4 regions of the Pseudomonas sp. MPDS genome follow, and region 1 is predicted to be linked to each of the others. Evidence: predicted binding sites of a transcription regulator. Region 1 holds the regulator's gene; each other region holds the start of a gene.
The links. The regulator FliA, encoded in region 1, starts transcription of late flagellar genes. The targets are predictions, from matches to a motif close to CTAAAGTTTNNNNNNNNNNNGCCGNTAA.
Positions count from the first base shown of each region.

Region 2: HQ912_RS27635 (methyl-accepting chemotaxis protein) is a predicted target of FliA. The motif match lies at 2,524-2,551, and genes of this name have one in related genera.
Region 3: HQ912_RS28010 (methyl-accepting chemotaxis protein) is a predicted target of FliA. The motif match lies at 1,384-1,411, and genes of this name have one in related genera.
Region 4: HQ912_RS07640 (methyl-accepting chemotaxis protein) is a predicted target of FliA. The motif match lies at 3,366-3,393, and genes of this name have one in related genera.

Region 1 is NZ_CP054128.1:4,562,053-4,566,682, forward strand. Features, by position in the region: gene HQ912_RS20015 (chemotaxis protein CheA) at 1-652, opposite strand, end outside; gene HQ912_RS20020 (protein phosphatase CheZ) at 680-1,465, opposite strand; gene HQ912_RS20025 (chemotaxis response regulator CheY) at 1,484-1,855, opposite strand; gene fliA (RNA polymerase sigma factor FliA) at 2,022-2,765, opposite strand; gene fleN (flagellar synthesis regulator FleN) at 2,762-3,592, opposite strand; gene flhF (flagellar biosynthesis protein FlhF) at 3,710-4,630, opposite strand, start outside.
Region 2 is NZ_CP054128.1:6,206,894-6,211,523, forward strand. Features, by position in the region: gene HQ912_RS27635 (methyl-accepting chemotaxis protein) at 436-2,412, opposite strand; gene HQ912_RS27640 (LysR substrate-binding domain-containing protein) at 2,601-3,521, opposite strand; gene HQ912_RS27645 (NorM family multidrug efflux MATE transporter) at 3,681-4,630, shown strand, end outside.
Region 3 is NZ_CP054128.1:3,715,315-3,719,944, reverse strand. Features, by position in the region: gene HQ912_RS16340 (aldehyde dehydrogenase family protein) at 1-1,352, opposite strand, end outside; gene HQ912_RS28010 (methyl-accepting chemotaxis protein) at 1,566-2,537, shown strand; gene HQ912_RS16330 (alginate export family protein) at 2,577-3,905, opposite strand; gene HQ912_RS16325 (APC family permease) at 4,198-4,630, shown strand, end outside.
Region 4 is NZ_CP054128.1:1,759,154-1,763,783, reverse strand. Features, by position in the region: gene HQ912_RS07650 (glycerophosphodiester phosphodiesterase) at 32-1,159, shown strand; gene HQ912_RS07645 (PepSY domain-containing protein) at 1,241-1,546, shown strand; gene HQ912_RS07640 (methyl-accepting chemotaxis protein) at 1,632-3,257, opposite strand; gene HQ912_RS07635 (hypothetical protein) at 3,573-3,716, shown strand; gene HQ912_RS07630 (hypothetical protein) at 3,754-3,999, shown strand; gene HQ912_RS07625 (MFS transporter) at 4,083-4,630, shown strand, end outside.

The DNA.
Region 1 (4,630 bases):
CGGCATCCACGGCGAACTGGCCCTTGCCGTGAAGCTGATCGAGCAGCGACTCGAACTCGGCGTCGGTGATTTCATCGCTGGCGGCGGCATCGGCGGCCGGCGCAGCCGGGGCAGCAGGCGCTGCCGGAGCCTGGGCTTGAGCCTTGACGGCGTTCAGCGAGTCCAGCAGTTGTTCGAATTCGTTATCGGTGATGTCGCCTGATTCCTCGGCGACCGGTTCCTCAACCACTGGCGCGGCTACCGGTGCAGCTTCGTCAGCCGACTGCGGCTCGGCCAGGCGCGACAGCGCGGCGAGCAGCTCAGGCGTAGCAGCGGTGATCGGCGAGCGCTCGCGCACTTCACTGAACATGCTGTTGACCGCATCCAGCGCTTCGAGCACCACGTCCATCAATTCCGAGTCAACGCGACGCTCACCCTTGCGCAGGATGTCGAACACGTTTTCGGCAATGTGACAGCACTCCACCAGCTCATTGAGCTGGAGGAAGCCGGCGCCTCCTTTTACAGTGTGGAAACCGCGAAAAATTGCATTGAGCAGATCCGCATCATCAGGTCGGCTTTCCAGCTCGACCAGCTGTTCGGACAGTTGCTCTAGAATCTCGCCGGCCTCAACCAGGAAATCCTGAAGGATCTCTTCATCGGCGCCGAAGCTCATTAATGGGTGCTCCTAGAGGTCTAAAACCTAAAATCCAAGGCTGGACAGCAAATCGTCCACATCGTCCTGACCGGACACAACGTCTTCTCTTTTATCGGCATGAATTTGCGGACCTTCACCCTGAGAGAGATGTTTTTGTGGATCTTTTTCAGCGAGCATCGCTTCACGGTCGTGTTCGATGCCTGCAAAGCGGTCTACCTGGCTGGCCATCAACACCAGTTTGAGCAGGTTGCTTTCCACTTCGGTGACCAGTTGGGTCACCCGCTTGATCACCTGGCCGGTCAGGTCTTGATAGTCCTGAGCCAGCAGAATGTCGTTGAGGTTGCTCGCCACGGCGCGGTTCTCAGCGCTACTGCGCGTCAGGAAACCGTCGACCCGACGGGCCAGCTCGCGAAACTCTTCAGCCCCGACTTCGCGCCGCATGAAGCGACCCCAGTCGGTGCTCAAGGCCTGGGCTTCATCGCTCAGGCCATTGACCAGCGGCGTTGCGTTCTCCACCAGGTCCATGGTGCGGTTGGCCGCGGCCTCGGTCAGCTTGACCACATAACCCAGACGCTCGGTCGCGTCGGTGATCTGCGAGACCTCCTCGGCCTGCGGCATGTTCGGATCGATCTGAAAATTGACAATCGCGCTGTGCAGTTCACGCGTGAGCTTGCCCACTTCCTGATACAGACCGCGGTCACGGGTCTGGTTGAGCTCATGGATCATTTGAACCGCATCGCCAAAGCGGCCTTTCTCAAGGCTGTCGACCAGTTCGCGGGCATGTTTTTTCAGGGTCGATTCGAAATCACCCATTGAAGATTCGTTATCCATAGCTCCCCCGTGGCGCCGTTAACCGATGCGTTCGAAGATTTTTTCGATCTTCTCTTTCAACGCCTGGGCCGTGAAGGGTTTGACCACGTAGCCGTTCACACCGGCCTGGGCCGCTTCGATGATCTGCTCGCGCTTGGCTTCGGCAGTGACCATCAGCACCGGAAGGTGCTTGAGTTTTTCGTCGGCGCGCACATGGCGCAGCAAGTCGATACCGGTCATGCCGGGCATGTTCCAGTCAGTCACCAGAAAGTCGATGCTTCCGCTGTTGAGAACCGGAATGGCAGTGGTGCCATCGTCGGCCTCGACCGTGTTGGTGAACCCAAGGTCACGCAACAGGTTTTTTATGATCCGCCGCATCGTTGAGAAGTCATCAACGATGAGGATTTTCATGTTCTTGTCCAATTCGACCTCCAAGCAGTCTTAAACGCGCCCAGCACCTGAACGCGCCATTTCAATCAATCCGGCACAACACTCGACAACGGTCTGGAGGACAACAGAGAAAGACTGGCTCAGCACATGCCAGGCCAGCCTCGTTCGCAGTGTCCCCACACTGCTGTCAGCGCGCTCGCCACTCCCCCAAACGCCCCCGCAAACGGGCCGCGCACTGGCTGTGTAACTGGCTGACCCGCGATTCGCTGACACCCAGGACCTCACCGATTTCCTTGAGGTTCAGCTCTTCGTCGTAGTACAGCGCCAAGACCAGTCGCTCACGCTCCGGCAAATTGGCAATCGCATCCGCCAGCGCGCTCTGGAAACGCTCATCTTCCAGGTCACGCGATGGCTCCATGTGAGCACTCGCGCCGTCCTCGTGCAGCCCTTCGTGTTCGCCGTCCTGCAGCAGGTCGTCGAAACTGAACAGGCGACTGCCCAAGGTATCGTTCAAAATCCCGTAATAATCATCGAGACTCAATTGGAGTTCGGCCGCAACCTCGTGATCTTTAGCGTCACGCCCGGTTTTAGCTTCAATGGCGCGAATGGCGTCACTGACCATGCGGGTATTGCGATGCACCGAACGCGGCGCCCAATCACCCTTACGGACTTCATCGAGCATCGCCCCGCGAATGCGAATACCGGCATAGGTCTCGAAACTGGCGCCCTTGCTCGCGTCGTATTTGTTCGACACTTCGAGCAGGCCGATCATGCCCGCCTGGATCAGGTCTTCAACCTGGACACTGGCCGGCAAGCGCGCCAGCAAGTGATAGGCGATACGCTTGACCAGAGGCGCGTATCGCTCAATCAATTCGTACTGGGCGTCCCGTGCCGATTTCTTGTAGAGATGGTTGTAACCGCTGGCTGTCATAACACGGGCCCTGCTGTTTGTTGCACGAGACGCTCGACGAAAAACTCCAGATGCCCGCGAGGGTTGGCTGGCAGTGGCCAGGTATCAACCTTCTGGGCAATAGCCTTGAACGCCAGTGCGCATTTGGAACGGGGAAAGGCTTCATAAACCGCACGTTGCTTCTGGACGGCCTTGCGTACGCTTTCGTCGTAGGGCACAGCGCCGACGTATTGTAGGGCGACGTCCAGGAAACGATCCGTGACCTTTGTCAACTTGGCGAACAGGTTGCGACCTTCCTGCGGGCTCTGGGCCATGTTGGCCAGGACGCGGAAGCGGTTCATGCCGTAGTCACGGTTCAATAACTTGATCAGGGCATAGGCGTCGGTGATGGACGTCGGTTCGTCGCAGACCACCAGCAAGACTTCCTGGGCAGCGCGTACGAAACTGACGACCGAATCACCGATACCGGCAGCGGTGTCGATCACCAGCACATCGAGGTTGTCACCGATGTCGCTGAAGGCCTGGATCAGGCCGGCGTGTTGAGCCGGGGTCAGGTGAACCATGCTCTGGGTGCCCGAGGCAGCCGGCACGATGCGAATCCCGCCCGGCCCTTGCAGCAGCACGTCGCGCAGTTCGCAGCGGCCCTCTATCACGTCCGCCAGCGTGCGCTTGGGCGTGAGCCCCAGCAGCACGTCGACGTTCGCCAGGCCCAGGTCGGCGTCCAGCAGCATGACCCGTCGGCCAAGCTCTGCCAGAGCCAGGGACAAGTTCACTGACACGTTAGTCTTGCCGACGCCACCTTTGCCGCCGGTCACCGCGATCACCTGTACGGGATGCATGCTGCCCATGTTCGTTCTTTACCTTGTCTTACTTAGACGGAGGCCACATTACTGGCTGCGCGCTCGCATGAAGGAACAATGCATGGCAGACCATCGATGTAGGTACAAAAAATATTCATGATTACCTCAGCCGACCTGCTTGGTCGGGCTGTGGTAGATATCAGCGAACATATCAGCCATGGCTTCTTCGCTGGGTTCTTCCTGCATTTGCACACTCACGGCACGACTGACCAGTTGATGACGGCGCGGCAGATGCAAATCATCCGGGATCCGCGGCCCGTCGGTCAGGTAGGCCACCGGTAAATCATGACCGATCGCCAGGCTCAACACCTCGCCCAGGCTTGCCGTTTCGTCCAGCTTAGTCAGGATGCAGCCGGCCAGCCCGCAGCGTTTGTAGCTGTGGTATGCGGCGGTTAGAACCTGTTTCTGGCTGGTGGTTGCCAACACGAGATAATTTTTTGACCGGATCCCACGCCCGGCCAGGCTTTCAAGCTGCATGCGCAGGGCCGGATCGCTGGCTTGCAGGCCGGCGGTATCGATCAGCACGACGCGCTTGCGCAGCAGCGGTTCCAGCGCCTGGGCCAGGGACTGGCCCGGATCCACATGGGTCACCGACACATTGAGGATCCGGCCCAAGGTCTTGAGTTGTTCCTGGGCACCGATACGGAAACTGTCCATGCTCACCAGGGCGATGCTCTGGGCGCCGTACTTGAGTACATAACGCGCCGCGAGCTTGGCCAGGGTGGTGGTCTTGCCCATACCGGCCGGGCCGACCATGGCAATGACGCCACCTTCTTCGAGAGGCTCGACTTCCGGTGTGGCGATCATCCGCGCCAGGTGCGCCAGCAACATGCGCCAAGCCTGACGAGGTTCTTCGATATCGTTGATCAGCGCCAGCAGGTCGCGGGACAACGGACCGGACAGGCCGATGCGTTGCAGGCGACGCCACAGGTTAGCCTGGGCCGGACGGTTGCCTTGCAACTGGTTCCAGGCCAGGGAGCCGAGCTGAACTTCCATCAGTTCACGCAGGCTGTTGAGTTCGAAGCG
Region 2 (4,630 bases), 1.6 Mb from region 1:
AACCTTGAAAACCGCAAACGCCCGTTCGCCGCCAAGCCTCTGTGGGAGCGAGCCTGCTCGCGATAGCGGTGGGTCAGTGGCGGGGATGTCGGCTATGCCGACGCCTTCGCGAGCAAGCTCGCTCCACACTGATCGGGGATGGCCGCAAAATCTTCGTTCGCCGCCAGCTTCTGTGGGAGCGAGCCTGCTCGCGATAGCGGTGGGTCAGTGGCGGGGATGTCGGCTATGCCGACGCCTTCGCGAGCAAGCTCGCTCCCACACTGGTCGGGGATGGCCGCAAAATCTTCGTTCGCCGCCAGCTTCTGTGGGAGCGAGCCTGCTCGCGATAGCGGTGGATCAGTGGCGGGGATGTTGGCTATGCCACTGTTGTCGCGAGCAAGCCCGCTCCCAGAGGGATCTGGGGTGAACTTGCTCGCGATGAGTCTGCAGGACGCCTCAGCGGAACCGGTCAACCTCTTTGCGCAGGTCCTGCGCCAGTTTTTCCAGTTCCTTGGCGGTGATCGCCAGGTTCGAGACCACTTCGCGCTGTTCGCTGTTGGCCATGGCGATGCTTTGCAGGTTGCTGCTGAGCAGGGTCGCGGTGCTGCTTTGCTCCTGAGTGGCGGTGGTGATCGCCGCGAATTGCTGGCCTGCCGAACGGCTTTGCTCGTCGATGCGCGCCAGGGCCGAGGCCACATTGGCATTGCGCGACAAGCCTTCTTGCATCAACAAGTTGCCTTTCTCCATCGTACTGATGGCGTTACCGGTTTCCTGCTGGATGCTATTGATCATGCCGGAAATTTCGTCAGTGGCCTGACGGGTACGGGACGCCAGGCTACGAACTTCGTCAGCCACTACGGCAAAGCCCCGACCCTGCTCACCCGCACGGGCGGCTTCGATGGCCGCGTTGAGCGCCAGCAGGTTGGTCTGCTCGGCGATCGAGGTGATCACCCCGACGATGCCGCCGATTTCCTGGGAGCGCTGGCCCAAGGTGTTGATGACCGTGGCAGTGCTGTTCAGTGCGCCAGCAATTTGCTCCAGCGACGAGGATGCTTCATCCATCGACGTACGACCGATGCGGGTTTGCTGGGCGTTATCCTGGGCCAGGCGTTCGGTATTGCCCATGTTATCGGCGATGTTCAACGAGGTCGCGCTGAACTCTTCCACTGCGCCAGCCATGCTGGTGATTTCGCCGGACTGCTGCTCCATGCCCTCATAGGCCCCGCTGGACAACCCGGACAGGGCCTGGGCGCGGCTGTTGACCTCTTGCGAGGCCTTGCGGATATGTTCGACCATGGTCGACAGGGCCTGGCTCATCTGGTTGAACGCACGGGCCAACTGACCGATTTCGTCGTGGCTCGACACATTCAGACGCACGCTCAGGTCGCCGGCGCCCAGCGCCTCGGCCTGGCGCACCAGATCGCCCAGCGGGGCCAGTTTGCTGCGCAGCAGCCACACCGCCGAGCCCACGGCCAGCAACATGGCCAGCAAGCTGCCGATAGCCAGTTGCGTACCAACACTCCAGGTCACGGCGCGAATCTCGGCTTTCGGCATGCTCGCCACCACCGCCCACGGACCGTCCTCGAACGGCACGGCAACGCTGTAGAAATCTTCAGCGGTATCGCTCCAGAACACACCTTTGCCTGGCTTCTTGACCAACTCCTTGATGGTCCCGGTCGCCTGCTCCAGCGCCTGCACACCCGCTGGCGGAACCAACCATTTGTTTTGCTCATCCAGTACCGCCAGCGAACCGGTCTGACCGATACGGAAGCGCTTGAGGTTCTCGAACTGGGCGTTCTGTGCGTCGGTGTAATCGAATCCCACATACAACACGGCAATGATCTTACCGCTGCTATCGCGTACGGGGGTGTACTGCGACATGTAGAAGCGCCCGAAAAGCAGGGCCCGACCAATGTAGCTCTGCCCACTCATGACCGGGGCATAAGCCGGGCCGGCACGGTCGAGCAAGGTGCCGATCGCCCGCGAACCGTCCTGCTTGGTCAAGGAAGTGCTCACGCGGATGAAATCGTCGCCGCTACGCACGAACACTGTCGCCACTCCGGCGGTCGTCTGCCTGAACTCATCAACTTCCTTGAAGTTGTTGTTCAGCACTTCGCTGCCCAGTCTCAGGGTTGGAGCCTGCACGCCTGCCACCGCGACCGGCTCATCCGGGTGAACGCTCAGGCCTGCGCTGAAACGTTTATCGAACAGCCCGCTCAATCGCTGCGTGCTTTCACGCAGGGTGCCATGGAACGTATTGAGCTGGTCGGCCATCAGGCGCGCTTCGCTGGCCAGGTGTTCTTCACGGGTCGCGAGGTTGGCGGAGTCCAGCGAGCGCAGGGCAAAGACGGTGCTGCCGGAGATCACGATCGCCAGTATCACGGCAAGGGCTAGGCCCAGCTGTGAGGCGATTCGGGCACGAGGTTGAGACATGACGGCTCCTAGCCAAGTGACCGGATCATCCTGATCACGTCGCACACTCGGCAATTTTATTCGGGTGATATGTAGGCAGTCCCTTTCTAATACGAAAGTACTACTCCCACACATTCGGCGGCGAAACCGAATACTTGAGCGCTTTGGAAGGAATAATGCCAAGTGGCTAGCACGGGCGCTTCAACGATTCAGCCCAGACGCTTTACGTCGGGTAATTGCATGGCCTTCACTTCGCCCTGGAGAAAATCGCTCAGACGGCGCAAACGTTCACCTCCTGGACGGGTTTTCGGCCAGACGAGGTAATAGTGCTCGCCGCTGGCGACGGCGGTAGGCCATGGCAGACTCAAGCGCCCTTGGGCCACGTCCTCGGCCACCATCAACAGATCACCCATGGACACGCCGTAGCCGCGCGCCGCGGCGATCATGCCCAGTTCCAGCGTATCGAACACCTGCCCGCCCTTGAGCGAGACCTGATCGGACAGACCCATGCGCGAAAGCCAGTTGCGCCAATCACGACGGTCCGGCGTGGGATGCAGCAATTCTGCGCTGGCCAACCGCGCCACATCCCAGGGCTGGTCGTTCAACAGGTTCGGTGCGCCTACCGGAATCAGCTCCTCGGGAAACAGCAAGCTTGCCTCCCAGTCGCTAGGAAAATGCCCGTTGCCCAGTAATACCGCGCAATCGAAAGGCTCGGTGTTGAAGTCCACTGAATCGACGTCCATCCAGGCGCTGGTCAGTTGCACTTCATTGCCGGGCTGAAGATGCCGGAAGCGGCTCAGGCGCGCCAACAGCCAACGCATGGTCAAAGTGGACGGCGCCTTCATGCGCAGGATGCCATCTTCGCCGTGCAAGGTATGACAGGCCCGTTCCAGCGCCATGAAACCCTCACGCACGCCCGGTAGCAGCAACCGCGCCGCTTCGGTCAACTGCAGGTTGCGACCACTGCGCTGGAACAGCCGACAGGCAAAGTGCTCTTCGAGTGTACGAATATGCCGGCTGACGGCACTTTGAGTAATCGATAGTTCTTCGGCCGCCCGGGTGAACGAGCTGTATCGCGCCGCCGCTTCGAATGCCCGTAACGCATAAAGAGGAGGGAGACGACGAGACATCGGGAAAAGCTCCTATGGCGATATTTACGCACCCTATCAGAAAGTTATCAGCATGAGTTTTAATCATGCCAGTGATCGCTTTTATCCTTTTGTGCAAACCGCTGAGAGCGCCGAGAATCGCCGTTTTACAGCCTTGTTTGAACATGGAGTGTGATGATCATGCGGCATCCGGTGCGAATCGAACTGTGGGCTATCCTGCGGCTGGCAGGGCCGTTGATTGCCTCGCAGTTGGCGCACATGCTGATGGTCCTGACCGACACCCTGATGATGGCGCGCCTGAGTCCCGAGGCCCTGGCAGGCGGCGGGCTCGGAGCGGCGACCTATTCATTCGTGTCGATTTTCTGCATCGGTGTGATCGCCGCGGTGGGCACGTTGGTGGCGATTCGGCAGGGTGCCGGTGATGTCGAAGGCGCCACCCGACTGACTCAGGCCGGGTTGTGGCTGGCCTGGTTGATGGGGTTGGTGGCCGGGCTCCTGTTGTGGAACCTCAAGCCGGTACTGTTGCTGTTCGGCCAGACCGAAACCAATGTCCTGGCCGCCGGCCAGTTCCTGCTGGTGCTGCCATTCGCCCTGCCCGGCTATCTGAGTTTCATGGCCCTGCGCGGCTTTACCAGCGCCATTGGCCGGGCTACCCCAGTGATGGTGATCAGTCTCGGCGGCACGGTGGCCAACTTCCTGCTCAATTACGCACTGATCACCGGCATGTTCGGCCTGCCAAAACTGGGCCTGATGGGAATCGGCCTGGTCACGGCCATCGTCGCCAACTGCATGGCTCTGGCCCTGGCCTGGCATATTCACCGGCATCAAGCCTACCGCGCTTATCCGTTGCTCAATGGTCTGTCGCGGCCCAATCGCCAGTACCTCAAGGAACTGTGGCGCCTGGGTCTGCCCATTGGCGGCACTTACGCAGTGGAAGTCGGGCTGTTCGCGTTCGCCGCGCTGTGCATCGGCACCATGGGCAGCACGCCATTGGCAGCGCACCAGATCGCTCTGCAGATTGTCTCGGTGGCATTCATGGTCCCGGCGGGAATGTCATATGCGATCACCATGCGCATCGGCCAGCACTATGGCGCCGGGCAACTGCTGATGGCACGGCTGGCCGGTCGGGT
Region 3 (4,630 bases), 850 kb from region 1:
ACGGTGCCGGCTTCGATGGCGGGCACCATGCGCAGGGCCTTGCCCAGGTCATTGGTCCAGAGGCTGGCACTCAGGCCGAACGGCGTGTCGTTCATCAGCTCCAGCAGCTCTTCTTCACTGTCGTAAGGCAAGAACGTGGCGATCGGGCCGAAGGTCTCTTCGTGAAGCAAGGTATCGCTGCGACTGTTGGCAAGGATGATGGTCGGCTCGACATAACAGCCCGGTCCGTCGATCAACTTGCCGCCGTGAATGATGGTGTTGTCTTGTGCCCGGGCTTTGGCAAAGAACTCGCCGAGTTTGCGCTGATGCTGGCGGTTGGTGACCGGGCCGAACTCGGTGGCTTCGTCCAGGGGCGAGCCGATATTGAGTTTGCTCAGGCGCTGGGCCAGTTTGTCCATGATCGGTTCAAGCTGCGAACGATGGACAAAGAACCGCTCGGCCGCCGCGCAGATTTGCCCTGAGTGCAGAAAACCCGCTTCGATGATGCCGTTGACCGCCACGTCCGCCGCCACGTCCGGCAGAAAACCCGCCGCATTCTTGCCGCCCAGTTCCAGTGTGGCACGGGTCAGCCCGGCGCCCATGGCGCTCTGGCCGACGGCGAGGCCGGTTGGCACGGAACCGGTGAACGAAACCTTGTTTGTGCCAGGGTGCTCGATCAACGATTTGCCTACTTGACCACCGCCGATCACCACGTTGAGGGCACCCGGTGGCAGGCCCGCGTCCATGGCCAGTTCGGCGATGCGCAGGATGGTCAGCGGCGTGAACTCGCTGGGTTTGATGATGATGCTGCAGCCGGTCACCAGTGCCGAGGCGAGTTTCCAGATGGCAATCATGGTGGAGAAGTTCCACGGCACGATGCCGACCACCACGCCCACCGGTTCGCGCAGCGTGAACGCGGTGTAGCGTTCACCGGCGAAGGAGGGCAGCGACGGGGTGATGGTCTGGCCGCTGATCTTGGTGGCCCAGCCGGCGTAATAACGCAAAAAATGCGCGGCCTGGTCGACCTCGAAAGCGCGGGATATCTGGATGATCTTGCCCGACTGGCAGGTTTCGATCTGCGCCAGTTCTTCGCGATGGCGCTCCAGTAGGTCCGCCAGCTTGAGCAGCACGTGACCGCGCACGGCCGGTGCCACCGCAGACCACTGCTTGAACCCGCGCCGCGCCGACTCCACCGCCGCATCGATATCGCCTGGCGAGGCTTCGCTGACCTGTGCGATGACCTGGCCGGTGGCGGGGTTGACGACGTCCAGCGTCTGCGCGCTTTGGCTTTGGACATAACGACCGTCGATGAACAGCGCGTGGTGTCGGGCGAGAAAAGCTTCGACCTGAGGCAGCAGGGCAATATCGCTCATGAGGGTTTCCTGATCGCGGGCAAGGGAAAGTCTGGAGGTTAATCCCTGGGGGCCGATGCGGCTTGACTGTGCCTGCCGCGGGGTATGTCTGTGGCTGCCAGTTTCCGGGAGGGGCTGGCAGCCAGGAGCAAAAGCCATTGCAGCCATGTACAAGCCAGCGCGACCGGTTTGCGTTCAGATCAGTGTTTCGACTGACGGGCAAAGGGGCGGGCGATGTTTCTCCAGACCAACAAACAGAAGCTGGCGTTGATCGCGCAAATACAACGCGCATTGGCCGGAGAGGGCGGCGACGCCCCGATGCTGGAGGTGTATCCGTCACTGCGGGACTGTCTTGAGCAACACGCACGGCAGATGACGCAGGCAAGCGAAGACCTGCACAATGCCCAGGCACAGGTGAGCGAGCAGAGCGCGCGAGGCCGGCAACGTGAGCATGAACTTGAGGTGACTCGCCAGCAGTTGGAACAGGCCCTGGAGCGCGAGCATCGGCTTGAAGCACGCCTGGATGAACACCGCCAGCAGTTGCAGCAACTCCAGCAGCAAGCGCACATCTGGGAGCTGCTGCAATCGACCCTGACCGAAGGCTGCTGGGACATCACGGTGGTCAATGGCGATCTGCAGCACCCCGCCAGCGCCATGCGTTTTTCCGGTCAGTTCCGCTCGCTGCTGGGCTACACCGCCGATGAGTTACCCGATGGCTGGGATGCCCAGGTCAGCATCACCCACCCTGACGACCTGCCAAAGATCATGGCGATTTTCGAGCGGGAAATCCTTGGCTCCCAGGGCAGCGGCGAGTACGTATTCGAATACCGGATGCGCCATAAAAGCGGGGATTACATCTGGTGTCGCGAGCGTGGTCGCGCGTTACGGGATTCGCACGCACGCCTGGTTCGGGTCATCGGTGCGGTGCGCGATATCAGCGATGAACGCTCGGCCCAATCCACCCACCAGCGCATGCTGGAGCAGAACCAGGTGACCTACGCCCAGATTGCCACCGTGGTGGGGGTGATCAAGGGCATCGCCGAGCAGACCAATCTGCTGGCCTTGAACGCCGCCATTGAAGCGGCCAGGGCGGGCGAGGTCGGACGCGGTTTTTCCGTGGTGGCCGATGAGGTGCGCAAACTGGCAGAAAGCACTCGCCAGGCGACTCATCAGATCCAGACCATGTTGCATCAGCACAAACAATAATCCGCCCGGGAGCTGCCTTCGGGGCAGCTCCCGGTTGCTTCAGAATGGAACCGCTACCACCAGTTGGCTGTAGACATTGGTGCCGTTGCCACTCACTTGATTGCCGCCGTTGCTCGCGTCCTTTTCCGGCTTGTACAGACCCACCAGTGGCGTGACGATCAGGTGTTCGTTCACGGCCCATTCCACATACAGGTCCAGCTCCCGTCCATCGAGATTCAGCGTGTCGCGGGTGTGCAGGGTCTTGTAGTCGAAGAATAGCGCGCCGATAGTCACTGCCTCTGTTGGCTTGAGCTTGAGCCCCAGGTGCTGGACAGCGGTGTTGCTGTTGAACGGCCCGGAATAGTTGCCGGTGACTTCGCCCTGGAACCAGGTGCCATAGCCGCGACTCGTGCCGTTGAACATCGAGTCCCAGTCCTTGGAGTAGCGGCTGTAGCGATAGGTCAGGTCCGGGGTCCAGGGCAGCTCAGCGAAGGTGTAGCCGGCTTCGGTGTACCAGGCTTTCTCCGGGCCCGCGTCCTTGTCCTGCCAGGCATATTCGAAGGCAAAGTGGGCATTGTCGATGCCGGCATTCCCCGCGCCCCGCAGGCTGTAGATGTCCATGCCTTCGCGCTGCTTCTGGAACTCGCTGGCGTAGCGATCATCGACGTCGATGCCATGGATGTAGGTCAGCCCCAGTGTGCCTGGTGCTGCGCTGTATTGCAGGGTACCGGCGGCCATTTCGGTATTGGCCTGGGCGCGGTTGTCGGACTTGATCCACATCAGGCTGCCGTGTACGCCTTCCTGGCCGCCCAGGCGCAGCACGGCGGTCTTGTCGAAGGCATGACGGGCCGCCAGGTAATAGGCGCCGCCGCGGTTGAACTCACCGTCGGCCACGCCTTTGCCCAGGTTCAGACCGTCGTCATTGATGATGAAACCATCGCCGAGGGTAATGACCTGGCGACCGTAGGACAGGTCGACGCCGTCCTTGCCCAGCGCCGGGAACAGATCCCCTGAACGCCAGCCGGCAAACGCTTCATCGAACTTGGTGGTGCGTTCGGATCCGTCGCTCAGGCCCGCGGCATCGCCGTCGCCCCAGGTACCGGAGCTGACCAGATTGGCCGTCCCGTAGACGCTGCCCATGGCGCCGAGTGTCTGGTCGATACTCAGGCCATACTTGATAAAACCCTCACGCCAACTTGAGCCGCCGCGGGTGCCGTCATAGTTCTTGCGACTATTGAACATCCCGTAGACCGCCAGGAAGTTGCCGGTAACCGTGGTGTCGTCGTCGGCGTAAAGCTCATAGGCCTGGGCCGACGAATCAGCCACCAGCAGGGCGATTCCAAGGCCGATGGCGTTGCGCAGCAAAGGTGTATTGCGGGTGTGCTCCATGGTGTTTTCCCCAGTGTGATAGGACATCAGAGCGCCCATTAAGGGGAGACCGGGGCAGGGAAGTCTTTTACCTGCCTGCCAGATAATTGATCCAGCCCGCCAAGGCGCGAGCGCTGGCAGGCAGCAACAAAACCGGCGGCAGACACGGGCAAGACGCTCGGGCCGAGGGCGGCGCACAGTGATCCTGCACGCGACGCCGTTTCGATCAGGGACTGGCTGGGGAAGGCTTGAGCGCCGGCTCCTGGACGGCAGTGGCATCCATACTAAAAATCCGCTTTCGAGGATCTTCACGATGTCGATCAATGACAGGCTCACCGAGCACTTGAACCGGGGTACGGTGGGCTTTCCCACCGCGTTGGCCAGCACCATTGGCCTGATCATGGCAAGCCCGGTGATTCTCACCGCCACCATGGGCTTCGGTATTGGCGGCAGCGCCTTTGCCGTGGCGATGTTGATCGCCGTGGTCATGATGCTGGCCCAGGCGACCACCTTCGCCGAAGCCGCCTCGATCCTGCCCACCACCGGCTCGGTCTACGACTACATCAACTGTGGCATGGGACGCTTTTTTGCAATCACCGGTACGCTGTCGGCCTACCTGATTGTCCATGTGTTCGCCGGGACTGCGGAAACGATCCTGGCCGGGGTCATGGCCCTGGTGAATTTCGAGCACCTCAACACCCTGGCCGAATCGGCGGGTGGCTCCTGGCTGTTGGGTGTAGGGTTCG
Region 4 (4,630 bases), 2.8 Mb from region 1:
TCTTTGCGAAACCCACGAAAGGATCTCGAGCATGCCTGTCACCTTCACCCGTAGTGCCCTGATGCTGAGCCTGCTGCTTGGCTTCGGCCAGACACAGGCCGGCGAAGCCGCGCCCCCAAAGTCCCTCGCGGCCCTTCAGGGCATTCCTCACCCAGCGGTGATCGCCCACCGCGGCGCCTCGTTTGACGCGCCGGAAACCACCGCCGCGGCCTACAAACTGGCCCGCGACCTGGGCGCCGACTACTTGGAACTGGACCTGCAACGCAGCAAGGACGGCGTACTGTTCGTGCTGCACGACGACAGCCTGCTGCGCACCACCGATGTCGCGACCAAATTCCCCGAGCGCAAGGACAGCACCGCCAACGAATTCACCATGGCGGAACTCAAAACCCTCGATGCCGGCAGTTGGTTCAACACCGCCTACCCGGACCGCGCCCGCCCGTCGTTCGTGGGCCTGAAGATTCTGACCCTCGATGAAGTCATCAACATCGCCGAAGGCAACCCGCTGCACAAACCGGGGCTGTACATCGAAACCAAGGAGCCGAAGCTGTTCCCCGGCATCGAGCGCGACTTGAAGGATAAACTGCATGACCGCGGCTGGTTGAGCCCGTCGGGCTCCAAGCTCGCCAAACGCGCCACCGGTGTAGGTCAGGGCAAAGGCAAGGTGGTGTTGCAAACCTTCGAAAAGAGCAGCCTCGAACTGCTGCAAAAAGAAATGCCGAACGTGCCAAAAGTCCTGCTGTTGTGGGTGGGCGATGGCTACATCGAGGCCAAGTCGAAGGTGACGTTTGCCGAGTCCGGCGAAACGGACAAGGCGGCCTATTACGCCAAACAGCAGCCCAAGGACAACGCCGAGTTTGAACAATGGGTTCAATTCGCCAAGGCACAAGGCGCTATCGGCACCGGGCCGTCCGCCGCGTTGACTCAAGGCGGCAGCCAGAGTTATTCGGACTTGGTGCAGCCGTGGATGAACCAATACACCCATGACCAGGGTTTGTTGGTGCACGTTTATACGGTGGATGAAGCGGTGGACTTCAGAAAAGTGCTGGAGGCCGGAGTGGATGGCATCTTTACCAACCGCGCCAGCGAACTGCTCAAATACTTGAAGCGTCCCGAAACAGGCAGCGTGGCGCAGGTGCTGGAGAACAACGGTTACTGAATTAAGGGTGAATTAAGTTGCCACAGTTAATCTGAACCCACTTAAACGACACACCCCTTAATCACAGCAAGGAAAGAACACATGAAAACTTTGACTGCCCTGTTCACCGCCGCAGCCCTGACCCTCACCGCCGGCCTGGCCCAGGCTGATGTTCGAGTCGACCAGATTCCTGAGTTGGTCAAGAGCGGAAAAATCAAGCCGCTGGAAGAGATGAACCAAGCAGCCCTGAAGTTGCACCCAGGCGCAACCATCACCGACACCGACCTGGATAACCACTTCAACGGTTATGAATATGAAGTTGAACTGAGAATGGCCGATGGCACAGAGTGGGATGTAGACTTTGACGCAACTACCGGCAAAGTCCTGAGCGACAAGCAAGACCGTTAATTGGTCACTAAAATGAGCCGCGCAACCTCAGGGTTGCGCGGCTTTTTTGCATCTATCGACAACTACCGCTAACGACCGTCGACCGTCAGGCACTCAACCGCGCCGTCACTTCATTCAACTGCCCTGACAAACCGTGCAGGTTCCGACTCGCGGCTTCGGTGCGCTGTACATTGTCCAGGTTAGTGCTGGCGATGCAGGTGATTTCGGTCAGGTTGCGCGAGATGTCTTCAGCCACCGAGGTCTGCTCTTCTGCGGCAGTGGCGATCTGACGATTCATGTCGCGAATCGCTTCCACGGCCTGGGTAATGCGTTCGAGCATCACACCGGCCTGAGTCACCTGCTCCACACTTTCTTCACTGCGCGACTGACCGCTCTCGATGGCCTGGGCTGCGTCCACCGCACCGGTTTGCACGGTCTGGATAATCTGGTTGATCTCGATGATGGACGAGGCGGTGCGCTGGGCCAGACTGCGCACCTCATCGGCAACCACCGCGAAACCGCGTCCAGCCTCGCCAGCCCGGGCCGCTTCGATGGCAGCGTTGAGGGCCAACAGATTGGTCTGCTCGGCGATACCGCGGATGACTTCCAGCACCTTGCCAATGCGCCCGCTATCGGTTTCCAACTGGCGGATAACCGTGGCCGTGTTGGCGATTTCACCGCGCATGCGGGTGATGGTATGAATGGTCCCTTGCATGACCTTCTCGCCCTGCTGCGCCGAGTGATCGGCGTCATCGGCGGCCTGTGCCGCGTCGGCGGCATGGCGAGCGACTTCCTGGGCGGTGGCGGACATTTCGTTCATCGCCGTCGCCACCTGGTCGGTGCGTTCGAATTGCTCGCTGGTGCCTTGGCTCATCAGGCTGGCGATGGCATTAAGCTCGCCGCTGGCACTGTCCAGTTCCGTGGCACTGCGCTGCAGACGCGAGAAGGTTTCGGCGAGAAAGTCGCGCAGGGTATTGGCGGCCAGCGCCAGGTCACCCAATTCGTCCTGCCGGTTGCTGACTACCCGCTCGGCGAAACGGCCGCGACTCAGTTGGGTCACGTATTCGATCAGGTTGCGGATCGGCTGCACCAGGTTGCGATTGACCAGCCACAGGCTGAACAGCCCGATCAGCAGGCCGGAAACCAGCATGATCACGGTGCCCAGCATAATCGTGCGATCGGCACCGGCACTGATCTGCGCCGATTGTTCGCTGGCAAGTTTGCGCAACTCCACCACCAGCGCACTCATTTGCTCGCTGGCCGCGCGGTCCACACCTTTGACCGCCGCATCACCCGCCGCCGCATCGCCGCCCGCCGTCACAAACGCATCACGGCCCTTCTGGTAGGCCGCACCCAATTGACGGTGTTCGTCTCGCAACCCCTCAATCCGAGTCTTGATGGGTGTCGCAACCCCTTCAAGGGCGATCAACTGGCCAAGAATACCCTGGACATCATGCTGGCGATCTTCGAACTGCTTCCAGTATTTAGCCAGGTCTGCCGGCTGCTTGCCGCGCAGCAGAACGTTTTTCCATTCCTGGACCTGCACCTTGAATTGCAGGTTGGCCTCATCGATCAACTGCGACGCACGCAACGGGCCATCGATCAGGTTGCGATAGTTCTGGACGCCGTTGGAGAGGAAATGGAAAGACGCCAGGGCAATCAGCAACATCGCCAGCAGGCTGCCACTGAGCAAGGCGAGAATCTGCGCTCTCAGGGATTTTTGTAGAAACATGGAGGGAAATCTCTTGAAAAGAAGAAAGAGCCAAGCTCACGGACGACACGTCCCGACCTCCATGTTCGTGGTTTGCAGTGTCGCAACCGAATGCGGGATATGTACAAACCATCGACCCGCCGGGCGTATTCTTGAGCCTTCGCGACGACCGGTAGCAGGCGTTTGATGATTGGACATGTCCTGTCCAGACAAGCCCTTTTGTCGCCGCAACGGAACTTAAAAGTCTTTTTGTCATTTCTTCTGCTGTATCCTGCCCAAGCTTTTTAAAAGCGCGGATCTACCAGATCTACCAACAGACTTTGCGAGGAGCGCGATATGCACGAGATTCCTAATCTCCCCTTCCCTAGCCTGCACGAAACTGAGCAGACGACCACGCTACAAGCCGGGGGGCAACCAGACGCCCAGCAACCCGAGCCCAAAGAAGCCACTGAACGCCGCCAAGCCGACAGCGAAGACTGATTCACCCGCACGACCAGACCGTGTGGAAAGCGCTAAGATGCGCTTTCCACACTGCCTGAATCCTGAGCCCCCCATGACCGATGACCCTACCTTCAGCGAAGCCCAAGCCAGCGTCCTGATCGGCACCGCCGAAAAGATGGTCGATATCTGGACGCGCCTTTCCCCAGAGAAACAAGCCGCCCTGCTGGCACGATTTGGCACTGAAGAAAACGCCCTCGCTGCATTGGTCACCACGCACCTGGTGGCTGGACAAGACGACACCCCAGCGCCATCCGGCAAATAGTTTTACTTTTCCACGCTTCACGGTCGCAGGCACCGCTATCATAAGCAGCCTATCTATCCTGCTGCTCCGTGGACTCTTTACCCATGCCAGATACCCAGCGCCCCTTGGCGGTCACGCTGCAAGTCGTTTCCATCGTTCTGTTCACTTTCATTGGCTACCTGAATATCGGCATTCCCCTCGCCGTGTTGCCCGGGTTCGTCCACGGCGAACTGGGTTTTGGCGCGGTGATCGCCGGGTTGGTAATCAGCGTCCAGTACCTGGCCACCCTCCTCAGTCGTCCTTATGCCGGACGGATCATCGACAACCTGGGGAGCAAGCGCGCGGTCATGTTCGGCCTCGCCGGTTGCGGGCTGAGCGGTGTGTTCATGCTAGCGTCTGCCTGGACGTCAAACCTACCGACGCTGAGCCTGATCAGCCTGCTGATCGGCCGCCTGGTGCTGGGCAGCGCCGAAAGCCTGGTAGGATCGGGATCGATTGGCTGGGGCATTGGCCGGGTCGGCGCGGCGAATACCGCCAAGGTGATTTCCTGGAACGGTATCGCCAGCTACGGCGCGCTGGCGATTGGCGCGCCGTTGGGGGTGTGGCTGGTGAAATCCCTGGGGCTGTGGAGCATGGGCGTCAGCATTATTTT